3 regions of the Agrobacterium vaccinii genome follow, and region 3 is predicted to be linked to each of the others. Evidence: predicted binding sites of a transcription regulator. Region 3 holds the regulator's gene; each other region holds the start of a gene.
What was found. Region 3 encodes LexA, which represses DNA repair genes until DNA is damaged. Its sites were predicted from a motif close to TGTTCNNNNTGTGTTCNG; they were not measured.

Region 1 (7,986 bases), on a different replicon from region 3:
TAGCTCGGCATGTCGATGGGCATTCGTCGACGGCCTTTGCCGAACTCTATGAAGCGAGCCAGAAATCGTGTGTTCGTATATTCGCCGAAAACAGTCCGTTTGATATGAAGGAGTACCTAAAAGCTCGAGGCTATCGCTGGTCTGACGGAAGTGATGGTCGCCCTAAAGCCTGGTGGATCGAGATCGGCGAGGAGGCCGTTGATGAGGAGCTGCGGTATCTAAAGTATGAAATCTACCGTTACGCCGATGCAGACCCACCCATTAGACGCCTGACGGCCTACGACCGCTTTCGAGCCTGAGCAGACGGACCGTATTCAAGACAAAACATCGGATTACAATTCTAGACATTCAGAGTGCGACACTCTTGTCCAGGGCTGAAGAAACATCGCCGTCCAACGTTGTTTAATTGTGCTTCAAAGAAATTGTCTGTTACGTTTCCGCTTGGTTCAAAGGCCTAAATCAAGCTGTGGTGCTTTTGCGCAGTTTGCATTTAGCGAGGAAAGTGTCACGCCCAAAAGGCGTACCGGGCGTTTAAATGGGAAGACCGAGGCTAGCAACCCGTCGGCGATGTTGAGAATTGTCGAAACGCTCAAAAGACCTAAGCCCAGCGTTTTGCTTCGTGTTGCCTGGGTAAAATCCGAATATTTGATTTTGACGGTCACGGTCTTTCCGGTGATGTCGTGCGCTTCGCAGTACCGCCAGACCTTTTCGGCCAAAGGGCGCAGTTCGGCTTGAGCAAGATCGAGCGCGTCGATGTCCTCGACAAACGTATCTTCGGCGCCGACGGATTTTCGGACGCGGTTGGCTTTGACCTGCCGCTCATCAATGCCTCGGGCGATACCGTAGAAGTATGGACCTGACTTTCCGAAATGTTGTTGCAGGAATGTGAGTGGTTTTGATTTCAGATCCAAACCCGTTTCGATGCCATGTCGTTTCATCCGCTCTGCCGTGGCGGGGCCAACCCCGTGGAATTTCTTCACGGGCAGGGCCTCGACAAAGCCTGGGCCATTCTTCGGCGTGATCACGGCCTGGCCGTTGGGCTTGTTCAGGTCGCTCGCCATTTTCGCCAGAAACTTATTGTACGAGATTCCAGCAGAAGCATTGAGCCCGGTCACCGCCTTGATCTTGGCGCGGATTTCCAGTGCTATTTCGGTAGCGATCTCCATGCCTTTCAGGTTCTCGGTAACGTCGAGATAAGCCTCATCGAGTGACAGCGGTTCGATGACGGGTGTGTACTCCGCAAAAATTTCGCGGATTTGCTGTGAGACCTGACGGTAGACCTCGAATCGAGGAGGCACGAAAATCAGATCAGGGCATTTTCGCTTGGCAGTAATCGATGGCATGGCTGAATAGACGCCGAAGGCTCTTGCCTCGTAACTCGCGGCCGCCACAACACCGCGGGCAGCAGATCCCCCGACCGCCAGCGGCTTGCCACGCAGCTCTGGATTGTCACGTTGTTCGACGGAGGCGTAGAACGCATCCATATCCACGTGAATGATCTTGCGAACGGGGTGCATGTCAGGGCCTTACCGATTGACCTTGTGCTTCCCGGAGAAGTCGACTCGCTCACGAGCCGGGTAGATGCAATACGATCTTTTCACAACAACAGCCCTTCTTCCGGCAGGTCGGGCTTTGTTTCCGGAGGAACGATGACAAGCATGTTGCCGGGGAGGGGCCTTTGAAGGTGACGCGCCTCGTCCCAAGGTGCTGTCAGCCACGTATCGACTTCTTCCGGCGTCGTCAGGATTGCAGGCATCGCTTTTTTGTGGATGGGTGAAACGATCTCGTTTGGCGACGTCGTCAGGAAGCCGAACAGCTCGTACTCCTGCTCTCCGTCTCTGACTTTGCGAATGCCTTTCCAAGGCGTCCAAAAGCCTGCGAAGAACATTAGGGGTTTGGTCTCATCCTTGGCAAACCAGGCATTCGGCACGCGTCCGCCGCCGACCTTGCTTGCAGGATCCGGTTCCGCAAAGCACGTGAAGGGAACGACGCAGCGACTGGTCGGTCCGAGCCACCGACGCCAGTGCGGCGACGCGACATTGCGGATATTGGTGACGCCGGGATCGTAGTTCTTCACATAGGCCGGAGGCGAGGGCATGCCCCATGTCGCGCGGACGATCTCTCTTGCTCCATCCTCGGCGACGCGAACGATGGGAGCCTGGTAGCCGGGATAGACGTCGAAGCTTGCCTCGTTCCACCCTGCCAGATCACGAAATGCCTTGGTGAACTGCAAGACGGCGTCACGGGTTGTGGTTACGTTGTAGAGATTGCACATCGCTCACTCCTATTTCCACATGCCGCGCATGCGTGCGCCGACATCGATGCGGATCTGCTGGGCACTGCGTTCAGATGCTGCGGCCGAGACCTTCGGCCAAGCCATCGGTTCGAAATACTGCAGCAGCGTCGCCGGGATGAACCGCGAACGTGATGCATAAACGTGCCGGTCACCCTGCGAGTTCTGCCCATGCGTGAAAAACCGCTGCGGGGTGATGAGCGACAGGCTGTCCTTGGCCCGCGTCATGCCGACATAGAGCAGACGCCGTTCCTCCTCGAGCTCGTGCGTCGTCCCTGTCCCCAGGTCCGATGGTATGCAACCATCGACAACATTCAGCATAAACACGGAACGCCATTCCTGCCCCTTGGCCGAATGGATGGTCGATAGGATGAGATAGTCTTCATCGAGCAGCGGTACGCCCGCCTGATCGCTTGTGGCGTCCGGTGGGTCGAGCGTCAGTTCGGTCAGGAAACGTTCGCGCGAAGGATAGCCGCTGGCAATCTGCTCGAGTTGCAGGAGGTCGGCCTTGCGAGTATCGGCATCCTCATGGATGCGATCGAGATGGGGTTCGTACCACAGGCGAGCTCGCGCGATATCCGATGGCCAGCCTTCCTGCGTTTTGCGAAGGCCTCCCAGCAACTGGACGAATAATGTCCAGTCTTCGCCTGTCTTCGGTGGTGGTGGAATTTCAGCAAGCGTCAAGAGCGGTTCGGGGTCGGACGATATCGTGTCGAGAATGACACCGGCCTTCTTGGGGCCGATACCGGGCAACATTTGCAGAAGACGAAAACCCGCAACTCGGTCTCGCGGGTTCTGGGCGAAACGCAGCACGGCCAGCATGTCCTTCACATGGGCGCTGTCGAGAAACTTCAAACCGCCGAATTTGACGAAGGGAACATTGCGACGGGTGAGTTCGACTTCAAGCGTTCCACTGTGGCTGGATGTGCGAAACAAGACAGCCTGCTGTTTCAGCGTCATGCCAGTCTCACGATTGGCCAGAACTTGCTCGACAATGAAATTGGCCTGTTCGGTCTCGTCCTTGACGGTCACGAGTTTGGGTCGCTCAAGCGATTCCCGCTCGGTCCACAGGTTCTTGGTGAAACGCTCGCGCGCCAGTTCAATCACGCCATTGGCTGCCGCCAGAATGGGCTGGGTCGAGCGGTAATTGCGATCGAGTGTGATGACATCAGCGGCAGGGCTGAAGGATGTTGGGAAGTCGAGAATGTTGCGAACCGTCGCTGCCCGGAACGAGTAGATCGACTGGGCATCGTCGCCGACGACGGTCAGGCCACGCCCGCCGGGCTTGAGCGCCATCAGGACAGACGACTGGAGTTTGTTGGTATCTTGATATTCGTCGACCATGACATGGTCGAAACGATTGCCGATATCGTCGGCGAGATCGGGATCGCTGACCATCTGCGCCCAGTAGAGCAGGAGATCATCATAATCGAGCACGTTCTGCGCCTGCTTGGCCTCGACATAAGCTCCGAACAATTCCTTTAACTGTTCTTCCCAAGTGGCTACCCATGGATAGTGCTGGCGCAGGATCTCGTTCAGCGACGTCTCCGAGTTGACGGCGCGTGAATAGATCGCGAGACAGGTGCCCTTTGTCGGGAAGCGGCTTTCCGTTTTGGAAAATCCGAGCTCGTGCCGCACGAGGTTCATCAGGTCGGCGCTGTCTTCCCGGTCGTGAATGGTGAAGTCGAGATTGAGACCGATCTGCTCGGCATACATCCGCAGCAGTCTTGCGCCGATACCATGGAAAGTGCCGGACCAGGCAAGGGCGTCTGTCAGGAAACCGGCATTGGCACCCAGCACATTGCGGCAGATGCGCTCGACGCGGCGGGCCATTTCGGAGGAGGCTCTGCGCGAAAAGGTCATCAGGAGAATACGTCGCGGGTCCGCACCATTGACGATGAGATGCGCCACGCGATGGGCGAGCGTGTTGGTCTTACCAGATCCGGCACCTGCGATGATCAACAGAGGCCCTGCTGTGTTGCCCTCAGCCAGCCCGACGCCATGCTCGACGGCTTTGCGCTGCTGCTCGTTCAGTTTTTCCAGATAGGCAACCGCCATGCCGTTATCCTTGATGTGCGCCTACTTTGAATTCGGTATGGACAAAGCTCCATAAACCGCAATGGACGCGTCAAATATCACCGCGAACAAAGTGAGAACCTATCAGGTGGGTTGGATATTGAAAAGTCCTTGATTAGCGTGACGTGATTGTCGTCGCGTCCACTCTTAGATGCTGCTAAGGTTCGGCATTGCGACGATCCGGTCCTCGCGCATGACCAGAGTCATTCTGTGGAGAACGAGGTTGGGTTCGAAAGACGGCGCAAGTGGTGGATTCGATACAAGCAAATTTCTTGCTGGAATCGCGCGCGGAGTTGCGGGCGCTCTTCTGTTCGCTCTGCCGATGTTTATGACGATGGAAATGTGGGAGCTTGGCTTCTACATGGATCGCACCCGGCTTTTGCTCCTTCTTTTGATCAATCTGCCTCTATTGATCGGCTTGTCTCGCCGGATAGGGTTCGAGCAAACCTCGGGTTGGCGGCAATCTGTCCGAGATGCCGTCATCGCTTATGCTTTGGGCATGGTTGCCAGCACCCTGATTCTGTCATCCATAGGCGTGTTGCAGGCGGGTCAGACGCCCCACGAGATCGTGGGTATGATTGCTCTGCTGGCGGTGCCGGCGAGCATTGGTGCGATGTTGGGCCGTAGCCAACTGGGTGGCAAATCTGACGATGACGAAACTGAGGATGACGATGATCCAGTTGAAGATCGCGAGACGAGTTACGGCGGCGAGCTCTTTCTGATGGCGGTCGGTGCGCTGTTTTTAAATCTGAACGTGGCGCCCACCGAGGAGATGATCTTGCTTTCGTTTAAGATGACGCCCTGGCACGGCCTTGTCGTCATCGCAGCGTCGCTGATCGTCATGCATGGATTCGTTTACGCGCTGTCATTTCATGGAAGCCACGATCTCGCGGAGGGTACGCCAAGCTGGCATGCCTTTGTGCGCTTTACCTTACCTGGCTATGTGATAGCAGGATCCATCAGCGCCTACTGTCTCTGGACGTTCCACCGCACTGACGACCTGGGTTCCACGCAGGTGCTTATGGCGATCGTCATCCTGAGTTTTCCCGGTGCGATTGGAGCGGCTGCCGCTCGACTTATCCTTTGAGGGTTTCATGACCAAAACAACCGGCGGCAAAAGTCTCGAGGCAAAAAATCCGCACTGGGTCGAGTGGGTCACCGGACTAGTATCCGCAGTCATCGTACTCGTGGTGATTTTCTGGATCGCAAACGACGCGTTTAACGATCAGGATACATCACCCGACCTCGCCGCAACCGTAGTCATCACTGAACAGCGCAGCAACGGGTTTCAGGTATCTTTCGAGGTGTCGAACGTTGCAAGCGCAACGGCTTCGCAGGTCGCTGTCCACGGTGAAATCCGTGATGGTTCCGATGTCATCGAGAGAGCCAGCACCGTACTCGACTATGTTCCCGGAAAATCAAAGGCGCGAGGAGGTCTGATTTTCAGAAATGATCCCGAAGGCAGGATCGCTCTCCACGTGTCAGCCTTCAACGAGCCTTGAACGTCAATTCACAAGGGTCGGGGCCGCCAATACCGCATTGCGGTAACGACAGTCGTTGCTATCTATTCAGGCCGCGTTGCTTGGTGACGCGTGCACATATGTAATTCAGGCAATATCACCAAGGGGAACTTTGAAGAGTCTCGCATGTTCGGCGTGTGAATTCTTTGGAGGAGTACCTAATGATACGTCGTGTTACCGGCGCTGCGTCTATTGTCGCGGCACTTTTTGCTTGCAGTACATCCTATGCCCAGCAGGGCGATGGAACTGAAGTTCAAATCACCACCAACGTGTTCAAGCCCAACAAGGTCGCACCGACAAGCGAGCGGGTAGGACAATTGAAGGTGCCCGAGGGCTTCTCCGTGAAGCCGTTCGCCCAGGGACTTGGCAACAGCCGCATCATCGCCGTGTCCGACAAAGGTTTCATTTATGTCAGCCGCCGGGAAGAAGGCGATGTGCTGCTTCTCAAGGACGAAAACAACGATGGCAAGGCTGATGGGGCGCCCATCCAGGTCGTGTCTCGAGCGCAGGCTCATGGTTTGGCAATCAAGGGTGACAGGCTCTATCTCGCCACGGTGAAGGAGGTTTTTGTTGCCGACATCAAGGCCGATGGGACCCTTGGCGAGCTCGAGATGATGATCGGCGATCTGCCGGATTCCGGCCAGCATCCGAACCGTGTCCTCGAATTCGGCCCTGACGGGATGCTTTACATCAGCGTCGGTTCCACCTGCAATGCATGCAACGAAAGCAACCCTGAAAACGCAACGATCATTCGCGCGACGCCGGACGGCAAGAGCCGGACGATCTTCGCATCCGGCCTGCGCAACACGATTGGTTACGACTGGCAGCCGCAGACCGGGGAACTCTGGGGCCTGGACCACGGTATCGATCTGATGGGTGACGAGGTTCAGGCAGAGGAACTCAACAAGATCGAGCAGGGCAAGCAATACGGCTGGCCGCACGTCTATGGTGCGGGTGACATCTATCCACAGTCCACGCCGGTTGGCGGCGTGACGAAAGAGCAATGGCGCGACCAGAGCCAGCCAATGGTGATCGGCTACACCGCTCATGCCGCTCCAATGCAGATGAAGTTCTATAAAGGCACTGCGTTTCCTGAAGAATTTGCAGGAGATGCTTTTGCAACCATGCGGGGGTCATGGAACCGTAACCCCGCGTCGGGTTATGAAATCGTCCGTATTCATTTCGAGAACGGCCAGCCCAAAACCATCGAGCCTTTCCTGACTGGCTTCCTGACGGATGGTGGGAAGACGCATTTTGCCCGCCCTGTCGGTCTTGCCGTCGCCAAGGACGGTTCGCTGCTGATGGCGGATGATGCCAATGGTGTCATTTATCGCGTTGCCTATACGGGTGATGCGAAAAAGGCTGAGACGGCGGCCATGGCACCGTCAGATGTCATGGAGGCACAGGCAAAAAAAGGCGCAGATGTGCCGTTGTCTTTGAAGCGTTCCGAGACAGACACACAAGGCAAAATCACGGTTTCCACAGAGGCGTTCTCCAACAATCAGGCGATCCCAGCAAAATTTAGCGAATATGCCGACGGCGTCTCACCTGCCCTTAAATGGAGTGCTGTACCAAAGGCTGCGTCCTACGCCATCATCATGGAGGACCCGGACTCCTCACCGCTCAAGCCCTTCGTTCATTGGTTGGCATGGAACATCCCCGCGACGGTGACGACGCTTCCAGAGGGTTTACAGGAGCAGCTTCGCCTGGTGGAGCCGGAAGGCGTTTTGCAGGGTCGCAACACGTCTGGAACACACGGCTATTTCGGACCGAAGCCACCTCCGGGCGACAAGCCGCACCACTATCACATCCAGATCGTCGCTCTCGATTCCATGATCGATCTGCCACCGACATCTGACCGTGACGCGCTCCTGGCTGCCATTTCGGGCCATGTCATCGGAAAGGGTGAACTCGTTGGGACCTACCAGCAAAAGATCGAACCACTCAAGCAGTAACGAAACGTCACACCGCAGTCTCAAAGGAAGTCTCATGCCTATCTCACGTTCTACCATTCGCGCCGCGAGCCTAGCGGTCGTGTTGCTTTCGTCTTCGGCAACCGTATGGGCGCAACAACCGGCTCCAGCACAGCCGTCCCAA
Region 2 (7,986 bases), on a different replicon from region 3:
AGGGTTCGCTGATCATGATCGATCCCAACGAGGCCTGGAATTCCAAGGAAGCACTCGTCAAACTGACGGAAATCCGCGATGCTGGCCACGATCTGCTCTGGGTGGAAGACCCCATTCTGCGCCATGACTTCGAGGGCTTGCGGACGCTGCGTCACGCCGTCAACTGGACGCAGATCAACAGTGGCGAATATCTTGATATGCCGGGAAAGCGCATCCTTCTGGAAAACCACGGCACCGATCTTCTCAATGTCCATGGACAGGTGACCGATGTCATGCGCATCGGCTGGCTTGCCGCGGAAATGGGGATACCGGTTAGCCTTGGCAACACCTTCCTCGAAGTCGGCGTCCATATGGCCACAGCCCTGCCGGAAGTCGAATGGCTGGAATATTCCTTCCAGAACTTCGATCATCTCGTGGAAACCCCCATCGAAATCCGCGACGGCTACGCCTACGCCCCCGACAGGCCAGGCCATGGTCTCGTACTGTCTGAAGAAGCGAGACAGGAATGGGCAAGACCCAAACGCCTTGAGAGATCGCAACTCGGCGAGGCACCGAAAAATCCTCGTCTGCCGATTGAACAGGACCTGCTTTAATGAACTGCCCGGCGCGGGGCAGCTTCCTTTAATTGATATGCGAAAAGACATCCGGTGCAGTCTCATGGCGACTGCACCGTGGTTGGCAGTCTACATTGCGCCATACAAAGCTTTTTGAGCAATTTTCAGTGCGCCGATTGCGTCGTGCCGTGACTGGGCCTCTTGCAGCGCATCCACATCCAGCGCGTCGAGACCTCTCGATGCGGCCTTGAGGAAGTCGATGGCGTGGTTGGCTGTCGCGACACTGTCTTCGCGGAAGGGAAACTGATCGAGCTGCCATACACCTTCCCACTTGTTCTTCCTCAGCACGTGGAAAAACTCGAACAGTTCGATGGGATGAAGGCTGCCTGCCACAAGGTCGTCATCCCAGGACCGATAATTATCGTTCACGTCCATACCGAACAGGCGCCCATAGTCGATCGCCAGTTGCGCGCTGTCGGCAGCGGATTCTCCACCCATGATCGCGTGACCGAAATCCAGGAGAATGCCGACATTCGGCAAGCCGATCTTTTCGATACCCAACAACGTCCGCGCGACAGAGCCGAAGCTCATCCGCACACGCGGTTCGCGGGGTTTGTACTCGATCACGAATTTCAGATCAGGATTTTCGCTGGCGAGCTGTCCAACACCATCGAGCGATTGCTTCCACAGCGTGCCGTAATCCACCTGAAAAGGATAATCCCAGCCATCCTGACCCGGCCATAGCTTGACGTAATCGGCATTGAAATAACGCACCTGCTCACAGGCTTCCGTCACCAACTCATGCGTTCGCCGCCGCATGCCTGCATCGGGATTTGTGAAAGAGCCTTTGACGAACTCGCGCGTGTAAATTTCGGGTGTAATACCGATAACGCCGAGCTTGTTTCGATCAAGCGCCTCCTTCACCTGAGCGTTGGAAAAGTCCCCGCCAAAAAATGGATAGTTGATATCGACTACCGAGAGGTCATTCACCTGCCCCGCAAGATCGATAGCGTCGATCACGCTGCGAGGCGAACCATAGCCATCCGTCGCATAACGATCGAGATAGGTTGCGAAATGCCAGATTCCGGCACCATAGCGCTGTGTTGCCATAACATCCTCCAAGTTTCATCATGACGAATATGTTTCAAATGAGCACGAAATGCCATGGGAGCCGTCGTACTGGTCCTCCATCAACACGGGCACGTTACTTTACCAGGCTAGGTCCCAAAGCGTTACACATGTCGCCTTGATCGGGTGTCAGTCGAGAGTGACCACAACCTGTGCTCCTTCTGGGATATGGTGGAGGGCGGCTTCGACGCCATGTGTATTAACGTCATGAGGGCTAGCGATTCCGGCTGAGTGCGCCAAAAAGGCGCTTACAGAGAAGCGCCTTCGTCACGGAGCCCACAAAACCGGTGTGCACGGAGGTAGGACAGCCGCTTCCACGGCAGCACCGATGACCAAGGAAATCATCGAGAGAACAGCACCTCTGCTTGATGTGAAGCCACGCTTCGGTAGGGAAACCAACCCTCAACTGCTGGTCAACTACTGACTGGTCATGCGACGGGTAAAGCCGCATTTTCACCGTGAAACACGATGCGTTGCATTGTCATTCTCTCCATTCAATATCAGCATCTGATTGCGATGCGAAAGACTGGCGAACGTGCCGACATCGCGATGGGTAGGAGAACACCGTGAAAATCACACAGATCGAGACACTGAAAACCGAAGAGTTTTCCAATGTCCTTTGGGTTCGCATACACACAGATGCAGGGATCATCGGGCTCGGGGAGACTTTTTACGGTGCGGGTGCCGTCGAAGCGCATATCCACGACACCTTGGCGATGCGCCTGTTAGGCAAAAACCCGCTGCACATCGAAGCGCTGCACAGGGAGATGACCAATCTTCCCATGGCGCAGGCATCGACCGGGGCGGAGTCCCGTGCAACATCGGCAATCGACATTGGCCTTTGGGATATCTTCGGCAAGGTCTGTGATCAGCCCGTCCATCAGATGTTGGGCGGTCTGTGCCGCGACAAACAGCGTGTCTACAACACATGTGCTGGCTACAAATATGTACGATCCCACAACATCAAGCCGGTTTCCACCTGGAACCTTGGCGATGCGAACGGCCCTTACGAAGACCTCGACGGATTCATGAACCGCGCCGACGCTGTGGCCGAAAGCCTGCTGGAAAGTGGCATCACCGCCATGAAAATCTGGCCCTTCGACCCAGCAGCAATCGAGAACCACGGCGTGCACATCACACCTGAGCAGATGAAGAAGGCTGTCGAGCCATTCGAGAAAATCCGCAAGGCGGTGGGTGACAAAATAGAGATCATGGTCGAATTTCACTCACTGTGGAACCTGCCAACCGCCATCAAGATCGCCCGCGTGTTGGAGCAGTACCAGCCAACCTGGTACGAAGATCCCATCCGCATGAACTCTCCGCAGGCACTGAGTGAGTTTGCGCGCTCCACGACAATACCAGTCTGCGCAAGCGAAACGCTCGGTTCGCGCTTTCCCTACAAGGACATGCTGGACCGCGACGCGATGCAGATCGTCATGGCAGATCTCTGCTGGACCGGCGGCCTGACGGAGGGCCGCAAGATTGCAGCACTGGCCGACACCTATCATCGCCCTTTCGCGCCGCATGACTGCATCGGCCCTATCGGTTTCATCGCGGCCATCCACGCCTCCTTCAGCCAACCCAACACGCTGATCCAGGAATCCGTTCGCGCTTTCTATACCGGATGGTACAAGGAGCTTGTGGACAATGTCCCGGTGATCGAGAATGGCTATGTCCTGCCGATGGAAGGTCCGGGACTGGGTGTCGACCTTCTTCCTGCCGTCTATGAACGTTCGGACCTCAGCGTCCGTCGCAGCACGTTGTGAGGCCCACCATGACCAATCCACTTTTCGATCTCAAGGGGCGCACCGCGCTCGTCACCGGCTCTTCGCGCGGCCTTGGTCGCGCCATGGCGGAAGGCTTTGCTGCTGCCGGTGCGCATGTCATTATCAACGGCACCAACGGCGAACGCGTCGCCAGTACAGTCGCAGATTTCACGGCAAACGGCTATGAGGCCAGTGCTTCCATTTTCGATGTCACCTCGGAAGAGGCCATCAAAGCAGCCTTCGCAGATTTCGACGCACAAGGCGTGGAAATCGATATTCTCGTCAACAATGCCGGCATTCAGTTCCGCAAACCAATTGTCGATCTGGAAACGGCAGACTGGCAACGGGTCATCGACACCAACCTGACCAGCGCCTTCATGCTGGGCCGCGAGGCGGCACGCCGCATGATCCCGCGTGGACGCGGCAAGATCATCAATATCGGCTCACTCACCAGCGAGTTGGCGCGCGCCACCGTAGCACCCTACACGGTTGCCAAAGGCGGCATAAAAATGCTGACCCGCGCCATGGCTGCTGAATGGGCGCAGTTCGGCATTCAGGCCAACGCCATCGGACCTGGCTACATGATCACCGACATGAACCAGGCCCTGATCGACAATCCTGAATTCGACGCGTGGGTCAAAGGCCGCACGCCTGCGAAACGCTGGGGCAAACCAGAGGAACTCGCAGGCACAGCCGTTTTCCTGGCGTCAGCGGCCTCGGACTATATCAACGGCCAAATCATCTATGTCGATGGCGGCATGCTTTCGGTGCTGTGACGCGGTAAAAATTCAGATGGCTGGAGGAGATATTTGCGAGTCGGACCTGCGGGAAGAACGTCTTTTGCTGTACTAGGGTCGTCCAGTCTCTACGCAACTCATTGAGAACGCGGGTCGACATTTTCGGCAAGCACAAGGTCAATCGGTAAAGCCAGACATGAACCCGGTTCGCAAAATCATCCACATCGATATGGATGCCTTTTACGCCTCCGTCGAGCAGCGTGACAACCCGGAACTGCGTGGCAAGCCGTTGGCGGTCGGGGGTTCTGCTGCGCGCGGCGTGGTGGCGGCTGCGAGTTATGAGGCACGTGCCTTCGGCGTCTATTCGGCCATGCCCTCTGTCACCGCCAAACGAAAATGCCCTGACCTGATTTTCGTGCCTCCTCGCTTCGAGGTCTATCGGCAGGTCTCCCAGCAAATCCGCGAGATTTTCGCACAGTACACACCCATCATCGAGCCCCTGTCACTGGACGAAGCCTATCTCGACGTCACCGAGAACCTGAAAGGTATGGAGATCGCCACCGATATAGCGCTCGAAATTCGCGCGAAGATCAAGGAGGTTACAGGCCTCAACGCCTCCGCTGGCATCTCCTACAATAAATTCCTGGCGAAGATGGCGAGCGACCTGAACAAGCCCAATGGTCAGGCCGTGATAACGCCGAAGAACGGTCCAGCCTTTGTTGAGGCTCTTCCCGTCAAGAAATTCCATGGCGTGGGTCCCGCTACCGCCGAGCGTATGAAACGGCACGGTATCGAGACCGGCCTAGATTTGAAATCAAAACCCCTCGCCTTCCTTCAACAGCACTTCGGCAAATCGGGACCATACTTTTACGGGATCGCCCGTGGCATCGACGAGAGGCAGGTCAAACCCAACCGCATCCGTAAATCCATCGGCGCGGAAGACACGTTTGCCGAGGATATCGATCGCCTCGACCTCGCCAAGGCTGAGTTGCGGCCTCTGGCAGAAAAGGTCTGGCGGTACTGCGAGGCACATGACATCATCGGGAAAACCGTAACGGTCAAAATCAAATATTCGGATTTCACCCAGGCAACACGAAGCAAGACGATGCCGTCTGGCATTCCGAATTTGGAATTTGCTCTGGATCTAGCAGACACTTTGCTAGCGTCTGTCTTTCCATTCAAAAAGCCGGTCCGTCTCCTGGGTATCACTCTCTCCTCGCTCAGCACCGAAGACACTGCCCAAGCTCCACAGCTTGATTTTGGGCTGTGATCCCACTTTCCGGCAGTCAGGCAGAACATTCGCAGCGGATACGCGCGGGCGATGGGGCGTTAAAGCACTGGAATTTTCGTCTCTGGAAATCGCATCTCGTGGAAAAGAAATGCTTTAACACGCAAACCATGCGCACAGATAACCTATTAATTCACTAGGCTTTATTTACATTAAACAAGAGTTGATATCTGCCGCTATCTACCGATGACAGCGTGCCTGTAACGGAGAATATTCCTTGTTCCGCAGAAGAATTTTGCAAGCATCCCTGTCGATGTTCGTTGCCGTGATTTCATTCGGTTCGCCGTCAGCAAACGCTGCCAATCCAGCATCGAAGCTGATTGTCGCTGACCAAGCGGAACTCGTTCGCAATCTGTTGGACGCCAGCGGACAAGGCAAAGGCCTCTCATTCGATGTCGAGTTTCCCAATTTTGCAGGCGGCCCTGCCATTCTTGAAGCGATCAGGGCAGGCGCTGTCGATATTGCTTATGTCGGCGATACGCCACCGATCCAGGCGCGTGCATCAGGAACTCTTCTGCCAATCGTTGCGACATTCACGCGCGAGATCGCTCAATATCGGCTCACCAGCCGTCCGGGCCTCACAATCAATCATTTGGCTGAGCTCAAAGGTAAAAAACTGAGCTATGTCGAAGGGTCCGGCCGTCAGGTTTTCCTGATCGAAGCACTAAACAGGGCTGGTTTGAAACTGAGCGATGTCACGCTCGTCAATTTACGTGTGGCAGACCTGCCGGACGCTTTGCGCTCAGGTGCCGTTGATGTCGCCGTTCTCCAAGAGCCCTTCGTTACCCGCCTCGTCAACCAAGCTGGCGCGAGCCCCGTGCTCGATCCAGAAGAGCGAAAGCTGTTGCCGAGCACCTCCTACTTTTATGCGCGCCCGGAGGTTCTTGCAGACCCTGAAAAGGCCGAAGCAGTTCGCCAGTTCATATCGGCCTTCGTGAAGGCCGGAGAGTGGAGCAACGAGCACGACGCGGACTGGGCAAAATTCTACTATACGGACTTTCAGCGCGTTTCCGCTGAAGACGCCGCAGCGATCCTGAAGGGCCAGTCGCCGTTGGTGTTTCAAACCTCGGCAGAGGCCATTCCCCACCATCAAAAGCTGATCGACATCCTGTATCAGGCTGGATCAATCAAGGAACGTCTCGATGCCAAGGGGTCTTTTGTCGATAAATTCGACAGGACCATAGAGCAGTCACGTTGATCGGAGGTCTCATGGCAGACATTACATCAGGACGGTTTGCAAGCGGCGTCACCAGACGCGCCACGGAGTTTAGCAGCCAGCGCAAAGCTGTCCGCCTTACCCCGGCAAAGCTGCCGCCGGGAATGCGATTACTCGGGCCGATCATCCTCCTTGCAACGTGGGAAGCGGCCTCCCGGCTTGGCCTGCTGTCGCCAAGCACGCTGGCAGCCCCATCGACCGCCATTCACACAGGCTATGACATGCTGGTGGACGGCACCCTCCTGCCCCACCTCGCGGCGTCAGCAATCCGCGCCTATTCCGGGCTGTTTCTGGGTGTTCTCGTCGGCGTCGTCCTGGCTTTGCTATCTGGGCTCACTCGAACCGGCGAAGCTTTGATAGACGGACTTGTCCAGATCAAAAGAGCGATACCGACGCTCGCGCTCATACCGCTCGTCATCATCTGGCTGGGCATTGGCGAGTCTATGAAGGTTTTCCTGATCTTCACCGCCGTACTCGTCCCGGTCTATATCAACACCCATGCGGCACTGCGCGGCATCGATATCGGTCATGTCGAGCTCGCGCGGACCTTGGGCCTGACCCGGCTTGAGTTCATTCGCCACGTCGCCCTGCCCGGCGCCCTGCCCGGCTTCTTCGTGTCGTTGCGTCTTGCGGTCGCTCTCTGTTGGACAGCCCTTGTGGTGCTGGAACTCGTCAATACGCAAACGGGCATAGGCTATCTGATGAACCGGGCGCGTGACTGGGGCCAGACAGACATCATCGTCGTTGGCATCATGATTTACGCCATTTTGGGTCTCGCCTCCGACGCGGTCGTTAGGCTGATCGAAACCCGTGCACTTTCCTACAGACGGGCTTTGGGATCATGAATCTACATGTGAAAAATGCTGTGGTTTTGCGCGACCTTTCACGCAGCTTCGATACCAAAACCGTTCTGGATCGCATCTCGCTGGATATTCCTGCGGGGCAATTCGTGACCCTGCTTGGAGAATCCGGGTCCGGTAAGACGACCCTGCTGCGGGCGCTTGCCGGACTTGACGACGATGCAGAAACGAGGGGCCATTACAGCACGCCGGAAAACGTATCCGTTCTTTTTCAAGATTCGCGGCTTCTGCCGTGGAAGACTGTCATCGACAATGTCACGCTCGGGCTACGTCGATCCGATGCACGAACAGCCGCGCAGGAAATGCTTGGGGATGTCGGCATTGGCGACAAGGCAGACGTCTGGCCATCGACGCTATCAGGCGGACAAAAACAGCGGGCTTCGCTGGCAAGATCATTGCTGCGTATGCCTGATCTTTTGTTGGCCGACGAACCCTTC
Region 3 (7,986 bases):
TGGCATCTTCTTCGTCGGAATGCGAACCGCCTTCAGCTTGTTTCCCGCTTTTTCGCAGCGCTGGCCCGTGAAGAAAATCTCCGCATTTGCGGCGCTGTTGATGACGCTCGCCTACTATCTCATCTCTGGGTTTGCCGTATCGGCAGAGCGGGCGTGGTTGATGATGTCGGTCATGCTGATCGCGGTGCTGGTGGACAAGCCCTCGATCAGTCTCAGAAACATCGCGCTTTCCGCCATCGTCATCATCGTTCTGTCACCGCATGAGGTGATGGGTCCGAGTTTCCAGATGTCGTTTGCGGCGACGCTGGCACTGGTGTCCGGCTACGCCTTCTGGAGCAGGTGGCGAGGCGACCGCGAGCAGCGGATCCTATCCCGTCCACCATGGTGGCTGTCATTGGCGGCCAAGGTTGGTACGATCATGGGCGGTGTCGTGGTGACGTCACTGATCGGTGGCATCTCGACTGCTGTCTACTCCATCGAGCATTTTCACCGGATCACGACATATGGGCTGGCGGCCAATCTGGCGGCTATGCCGGTCATGTCGTTGATTGTCATGCCGTTCGCGCTGGTTGGCATGCTGTTGATGCCGTTTGGGCTCGACGCTCCCTTTCTGAAGGTCATGGGCTACGGCATGGCGCTGGTGATCGACATCGCAAAGACCGTTTCCAGTTGGGGTGGCGATGCGACGATCGGGCGGCAGAACGGCTGGTTCCTCGCCGTATCCACGACAGGTTTTTTGCTGCTGGCGCTCTTACGCACACGTTTGGCGCTGATAGGCTTGCCGTTCATTGCCGCCGGGTTTGGATTATTGGTCGTTGAGCAATGGAGGGCAAGGCCGGATTTGCTGATCTACGAGGACGCTTCTCTGGTCGCGCTACTGACGGAGGATGCGGTGGCGACGACAAAGCAGCGGGCCTCGGGTTTCATCTATGACCAATGGGTGAGGGCGCTGCCCCTATCCGAACGACATAACCCGCCAGACATGCTGGAAACCGCAAAGTCACCTGATGGTGACGAGGCTGATGCCGACGAGCCACCCACTACACGGCGCACTGGTTTGAGCGAGAGAGATAAGGCAAAAGCAACGGAGGAGATGCGAAACGCGCTTTCCAAAACAGAGCGCTTCACGTGCCGGAAGGATAGCTGGTGCGTTGCCAAATCCCGAACCGGCGTTGCAATAGCCGTGATCTTCGACAGTACGCTGACTGGGACCGCATGCGAGATCGCCGACCTGATCGTGACGACACGACGTGTCTCATTTACCGAGTGCTATTCCGGCGCCATTCTCATCAGCCAGGACATATTGCGCCGAACCGGCTCACTGGAAATCTGGCTCGGCGACAAGGACGCCCCCATCGTCAAAGCTGAGGCTGCGATGGAGGGTGTGAATCGGTTCTGGACCATGCACCGGAGCTATGACTGGCGCAAAAGAGATTTCGACACGTCCCTTCCGCCGCATATCGCGACGATGTTGTCGACTTCGCGGTGACGACGCTTGGCTCGAAGGGTGCGGGTTGAAACGCTTCGGCTATACCCTTCAAATACTCTTTCCTCTAGAAAACTACGCCACAGCGTGCGCTCGCGATAGGAGGTTTACCCAGAGATCACGGCTTTGAGCGTAAATCCGCGAGCCATTCTCCGGTGGCCTTGGCTTCCGCCTCGTGTTCCGCATCGCGCCACGGTTCCAGCAAAGCCGCATCTTGCCATTCATGCATCGCTGGCAGGGCGAGAAGACGGTTCTTGTAAGCTTCTGACTCGGGAGACAAGGCCGTTGCGTAGGTCTGAAAGCGGAAGGCGACGGGACAGAAAAACGCGTCGACCGCCGTAAATGTTTCTCCTGCCAGGAATGGCCCACCAAAGGATGTCAGACCTTCCTGCCAAAGTGCGTCTATGCGGGAGATGTCTTTCCGCAAAGCTTCGCTGATCGCTACTGGCTGTATGCGAAGACCGACATGCATAGGATGCTCGTTGCGCAACGTCTGGAAGCCGGAATGCATTTCTGCTGCTGCAGAACGGGACCAGGCACGCGCCCTCGCATGACCAGCCCAAACGCCAATGTGCCGTTCGGCCAGATATTCTGTTATCGACAACGTGTCCCACACGGTGAACTCGTTTTCGACAAGGCAGGGCACTTTTGCCGTTGGCGAAAACACTGCGAAATCCTGTGCTGAATTGCCGAAGGGCGTGAGTTTCTCGCTGAAGGGAATATCGAGCGTTCGCATCAATACCCACGGACGCAATGACCAGGAGGAATAATTCTTGTTGGCTATGTAAAGATCGTACATCTCAAGATCCCTCGTTGCGCATACCATGTTAGCGCGGGAAAATTTTTCAATACAGACAGTCTGCGCGATGGTGGTCTTCAAATTATTTGATGTTTTGTCATTCGCTCAAGCGAGTAGCTTTCCAGCATCGCGCTGAGATCGGAAAACCTTATATTCCGCTGCTCAACCGCATTCATCACCACTAAAAACGTGCTCAAAACGTCATAGACTATCGAAGTGGCGCGCGATTCGAAAAAATGATGACCCGGCTAATGATTTCCGGTTTTTGAAACCGTCCTGAGCGAATTATCCGTTTAAAACACGCATAATATACCGGTCCGAGCTCAAGCGAACTTCGACCACTAAGCATCAAGTGTCGCAAATACCGAAAATTGAAAATACCAAGGCGGGGCAGACAATCAAATCTGCCCCAGAAGGTCTCAATGATAGCGGCGGATCAGGCCAACGAGTTTGCCCTGAATTTTCACCCTATCAGGTCCGAAGATACGAGTTTCATAGGCAGGGTTTGCTGCCTCCAGCGCAATCGACGCGCCTTTGCGACGGAAGCGTTTCAAGGTCGCTTCTTCCTCGTCCACCAGTGCGACAATGATATCGCCCGGATTTGCCGTACTCGTATCGCGGATTATAACCGTATCGCCATCGAAGATGCCTGCTTCGATCATCGAATCACCTTTGACTTCAAGCGCGTAATGCTCGCCCGCACCTAGCATATCCATGGGCACGACGACATCATGCGTGTTGTTCTGGATTGCCGAAATCGGCACGCCCGCAGCAATCCGTCCCATAACCGGTACGCTCACCGAATCAGGGTTGCGATCGTTTGCGGCAGCGGGAGGCGGCGGCTGCACGGGCTGCGGTTTGCCGAGACTGCCCTCGATGACGCTGGGTGAAAAGCCTCGCTGCGGCTTATTCTGCGGTGAATACGATTCGGGAAGCTTGATGACTTCGAGCGCGCGGGCACGATTCGGTAGCCGGCGAATGAATCCGCGTTCTTCCAATGCCGTGATCAGCCTGTGTATGCCGGATTTGGAGGCAAGATCGAGCGCATCCTTCATTTCATCGAAGGACGGCGGCACGCCGGACTCTTTCATTCGCTCATGAATGAAGAGAAGCAGTTCCTGCTGTTTGCGCGTGAGCATGGAGTAAACACCCTTGAAGCTTTGAGGCTTAGATTCGTGAAACAAATACAGAACGAACACTATATGTTCCACATGTGTTCTGCAATCCCCAATAGTCATCCCAAATCATTTAAGACATCGTTGATAGATGTCCTATGGGTGTTCTACCTCGCCTGCCACGTCATGCCGTGACTTCGCTGCTGCTTGCTGCTAAGTGCGTGGCGAGTTTTGAGAGATTGCAGGATGGTTCGGCGGCGTCGGCTGCGAAGCGTCCCTTTTGTATCAGGGGAATCATCATGAGTGTGACGAATAATCTGAAAGTGGTTGCTGGCGAGGGTGCGGGCGCGGTCTCTTTTTCCAACACCGAGCGTTTCTCGCTGATTGCCGGGCCGTGCCAGATGGAAAGCCGCGACCACGCCTTCATGATTGCGGAAACGCTGGCTGACCTTTGCGGCAAGCTGGGTATCGGTCTGGTCTACAAATCCTCGTTCGACAAGGCGAATCGCACGTCGCTCTCCGGTCAGCGCGGTATCGGCATCGATAAGGCGCTTGAGATTTTTTCGGAGCTGAAAAGCCAGTTCGGATTTCCGGTTCTCACGGATATTCACAACGAGGAACAGTGCGGCATCGTCGCGCCTGTCGTGGATATCCTTCAGATTCCGGCATTTCTCAGCCGCCAGACTGACTTGCTGGTGGCGGCTGCAAAGACCGGTCGCGTCATCAACGTCAAGAAGGGTCAGTTTTTGGCCCCTTGGGACATGAAGAATGTGCTGGCGAAGCTGAACGATAGCGGCAATCCGAACGTACTGCTCTGCGAGCGCGGGGCCTCGTTCGGCTACAATACGCTGGTTTCCGATATGCGTTCGCTTCCCATCATGGCATCGCTCGGTGCGCCCGTGGTGTTCGATGCCACGCACTCCGTGCAGCAGCCTGGCGGGCAGGGTGGTTCCAGCGGCGGTCAGCGGGAGTTTGTTGAAACGCTGTCTCGTGCTGCCGTGGCCGTGGGCGTTGCTGGTCTTTTCGTGGAGACGCATGAGGACCCTGATAATGCGCCGTCCGACGGGCCGAACATGGTGCACCTCAAGAATATGCCGAAGCTTCTGGAAAAACTGCTGGCCTTCGACAACATCTCCAAGGCTGCGTGACGGCTTTTGGCCTTAATCGATTTTTATGAGAAGGAAGGCGTCTGGAAGAGGGCGCCGTCATTGTAAATTCTTGTGCGTCGTCTACAGCGACGGAAGAAATTCAAATCGAGTCGCCATTTCCGTTGTCCCGTTTATCGCGCCGCTCATCCGAAAAGCGCTTCACAGTTTTCGGGATGCACTTTAAGACAGGCATCTGAAATTCCTGTTCCAGTCCCAAGGGAGAGATCATGACAGCCATTACCGATATCATCGCACGCGAAATCCTCGACAGCCGTGGCAACCCCACCGTTGAAGTCGATGTCTATCTGGAAGACGGTTCTTTCGGTCGTGCGGCGGTTCCATCGGGCGCATCGACAGGCGCACACGAAGCCGTTGAACTGCGTGATGGTGGCAAGCGCTACCTGGGTAAGGGCGTCGAGAAGGCTGTCGAAGCCGTCAACACCGAGATTTTCGACGCGCTGGGCGGTTTCGATGCCGAAAGCCAGATCCACGTCGACCAGACGCTGATCGAGCTCGATGGCACGCCGAACAAGTCGCGTCTCGGTGCCAACGCCATCCTCGGTGTTTCCCTGGCTGTCGCCAAGGCTGCGGCCGAAACGACCGGACTGCCGCTTTACCGTTACGTCGGTGGCCCGAACGCGCATCTGCTCCCAGTGCCGATGATGAACATCATCAATGGTGGCGCGCATGCCGACAATCCGATCGACTTCCAGGAATTCATGATCATGCCGGTTGGCGCGGAAAGCATCCGTGACGCCGTGCGCATCGGCGCGGAAATCTTCCACGTTCTGAAAAAAGAACTGTCGGCACAGGGCTTCAACACCAATGTTGGTGATGAAGGTGGTTTTGCGCCGGGCCTGAAGAGCGCGCCTGAAGCTCTCGACTTCATCATGAAGTCCGTGGAGAAGGCCGGTTACAAGCCAGGCGACGACGTTGCGCTCGCTCTCGATTGCGCCTCGACAGAATTCTTCAAGAACGGCAAGTACGAAATGGAAGGCGAGGGCCGTACGCTCGAGCCGGAAGCCATGGCGGATTACCTCGCTGAACTCGCAGCCAAGTATCCGATCATCTCGATCGAAGATGGTATGGCCGAAGACGATTGGGACGGCTGGAAGTACCTGACCGACAAGATCGGCTCCAAGGTTCAGTTGGTCGGCGATGATCTGTTCGTGACGAACTCTGCCCGCCTGCGTGACGGTATCAAGATGGGCGTTGCCAACTCCATCCTCGTCAAGGTCAACCAGATTGGTTCGCTGACGGAAACGCTCGACGCCGTCGAAACCGCACACAAGGCTGGCTACACCGCCGTCATGTCCCACCGCTCCGGCGAAACGGAAGATTCGACGATTGCCGATCTTTCTGTTGCGACCAACTGCGGACAGATCAAGACCGGTTCGCTTTCGCGCTCCGACCGTCTGGCCAAGTACAACCAGCTGATCCGCATTGAAGAAATGCTCGGCCCACAGGCAGCTTATGCCGGTCGTTCGATTCTGCGTGGCTAAGGCTTTCTATACAGATTTAAAAAAAGGCTCGCTTCGGCGGGCCTTTTTTGTGCGCTGCGGTGGGCGACGGAGTTAAGGTCAACGGATGGTTAAACAAATGCGGCTATGGTGATGGCAGTAACGCGTTTGAAGGCTGTTCAAGAGTATGTGGACCAAGCATCACAAGAAGAGACGTTTTGGCCGTCTGGTCGTTCCGGCAATCACCGTCGCATTCCTTTCCTATTTCGGATATCATTGTGTCCATGGCGACTTTGGTCTTCAGGCGACGGAGCGTCTGGAGCGCCAGCGTCTGGCGCGCACCGTCGAGCTTGCGAAGCTGACCAAGGCACGCGTCTCGTTGGAGCGCCAGGTCGAGCTGATGAGCGATGGTTCGCTGGAGCGCGACATGATCGATGAAATCTCGCGTTATCAGTTGAATATGTCACGCAGCGACGAAATCGTGATCATGAATACATATTTCTGATTAACCTGATATCGGTTAATCCAGTTTTTTAATTTATTCACAGCAACTTACCAGAATATGAGCCATGCGTTTATGGCATTGCTGGTTCGCTTTTTCTTGCATATGGTGCGTCCCAATCCAACCATTCTAATGGCAACTCAGGGAGGGATGAATGGCGCCGCGAAAAACCGCGACCGTATCCGGCCGCAAGACTACGGCAAAGACCGCCACCAAGGAATTCACCGGCAAGAATACGCCGGACTTTGGTAAAGACGAAGAGTTGCACGCCTATCGTGAAATGCTTCTGATCCGTCGATTCGAAGAAAAGGCTGGCCAGCTCTACGGCATGGGCTTCATCGGTGGTTTCTGTCACCTCTATATCGGGCAGGAAGCTGTCGTTGTCGGCATGAACATGTCGCAGAAGGAAGGCGATCAGGTCATCACCGCTTACCGTGACCACGGCCACATGCTGGCTGCTGGCATGAGCGCACGTGGCGTCATGGCCGAGTTGACCGGACGCCAGGGCGGCTTGTCCAAGGGCAAGGGCGGCTCCATGCACATGTTCTCCAAGGAAAAGCATTTCTACGGCGGACACGGCATCGTGGGTGCTCAGGTTTCTCTGGGAACCGGTCTTGCCTTCGCCAACAAGTACCGTGGCAATGACAGCGTTTCCGTTGCTTACTTCGGTGATGGCGCGGCCAACCAGGGTCAGGTCTACGAGAGCTTCAACATGGCTGCTCTCTGGAAGCTGCCGATCATCTATATCGTCGAAAACAACCACTACGCGATGGGCACGTCTACCGCCCGCGCCACGGCGCAGTCCAATTACTCGCTGCGTGGTTCCGGTTTCGGCATTCCCGGCGTGCAGGTCGATGGCATGGATGTCCGTGCGGTAAAGGCGGCTGCGGACGAAGCGCTTGAGCACTGCCGTTCCGGCAAGGGCCCGATCATTCTGGAAATGCTGACCTATCGTTATCGTGGTCACTCCATGTCTGACCCGGCAAAGTACCGTTCCAAAGACGAAGTGCAGAAAATGCGCGCGGAACATGACCCAATCGAGCAGGTCAAGGCGCGGCTCCTTCAACAGGGCTGGGCCACTGAGGATGAACTCAAGGCAATCGACAAGGATGTCCGTGACGTCGTTGCCGACAGCGCCGAGTTCGCCCAGACCGATCCGGAGCCGGATGTTTCCGAGCTCTACACCGACATTCTGCTCTGATTTGGGAAGGGAGATAACATGCCTATAGAAATTCTCATGCCCGCCCTTTCCCCAACCATGGAGGAAGGCACGCTTTCCAAGTGGCTGAAGAAAGAGGGTGACAAAGTTTCCTCCGGTGACGCGATTGCTGAAATCGAAACCGACAAGGCAACGATGGAAGTCGAAGCCGTGGATGAAGGCGTCATCGGCAAGCTGCTGATCGAAGCTGGCACCGAAGGCGTCAAGGTCAACACCGCCATTGCCGTGCTGCTTCAGGACGGCGAAAGCGCTGACGA

Region 1: a site for LexA is predicted at 4,434-4,451, ahead of HRR99_RS22495 (ATP-dependent helicase). Genes of this name have one in related genera too.
Region 2: a site for LexA is predicted at 4,317-4,334, ahead of dinB (DNA polymerase IV). Genes of this name have one in related genera too.

Annotation. Positions count from the first base shown of each region.
Region 1 covers NZ_CP054152.1:47,508-55,493, reverse strand. Annotated here, with positions in the region: gene HRR99_RS22510 (3'-5' exonuclease) at 1-299, shown strand, start outside; gene dinB (DNA polymerase IV) at 447-1,484, opposite strand; gene HRR99_RS22500 (SOS response-associated peptidase) at 1,598-2,275, opposite strand; gene HRR99_RS22495 (ATP-dependent helicase) at 2,285-4,351, opposite strand; gene HRR99_RS22490 (TIGR02587 family membrane protein) at 4,593-5,456, shown strand; gene HRR99_RS22485 (TIGR02588 family protein) at 5,464-5,871, shown strand; gene HRR99_RS22480 (YbhB/YbcL family Raf kinase inhibitor-like protein) at 6,051-7,844, shown strand; gene HRR99_RS22475 (alpha/beta hydrolase) at 7,879-7,986, shown strand, end outside.
Region 2 covers NZ_CP054151.1:1,123,483-1,131,468, reverse strand. Annotated here, with positions in the region: gene HRR99_RS20350 (mandelate racemase/muconate lactonizing enzyme family protein) at 1-593, shown strand, start outside; gene HRR99_RS20345 (sugar phosphate isomerase/epimerase family protein) at 684-1,664, opposite strand; gene HRR99_RS20340 (mandelate racemase/muconate lactonizing enzyme family protein) at 2,249-3,448, shown strand; gene HRR99_RS20335 (SDR family oxidoreductase) at 3,457-4,224, shown strand; gene dinB (DNA polymerase IV) at 4,382-5,455, shown strand; gene HRR99_RS20325 (ABC transporter substrate-binding protein) at 5,691-6,671, shown strand; gene HRR99_RS20320 (ABC transporter permease) at 6,683-7,534, shown strand; gene HRR99_RS20315 (ABC transporter ATP-binding protein) at 7,531-7,986, shown strand, end outside.
Region 3 covers NZ_CP054150.1:1,516,602-1,524,587, reverse strand. Annotated here, with positions in the region: gene HRR99_RS07670 (ComEC/Rec2 family competence protein) at 1-1,489, shown strand, start outside; gene HRR99_RS07665 (glutathione S-transferase family protein) at 1,605-2,285, opposite strand; gene lexA (transcriptional repressor LexA) at 2,705-3,424, opposite strand; gene kdsA (3-deoxy-8-phosphooctulonate synthase) at 3,700-4,548, shown strand; gene eno (phosphopyruvate hydratase) at 4,776-6,050, shown strand; gene HRR99_RS07645 (FtsB family cell division protein) at 6,196-6,513, shown strand; gene pdhA (pyruvate dehydrogenase (acetyl-transferring) E1 component subunit alpha) at 6,665-7,711, shown strand; gene HRR99_RS07635 (pyruvate dehydrogenase complex E1 component subunit beta) at 7,730-7,986, shown strand, end outside.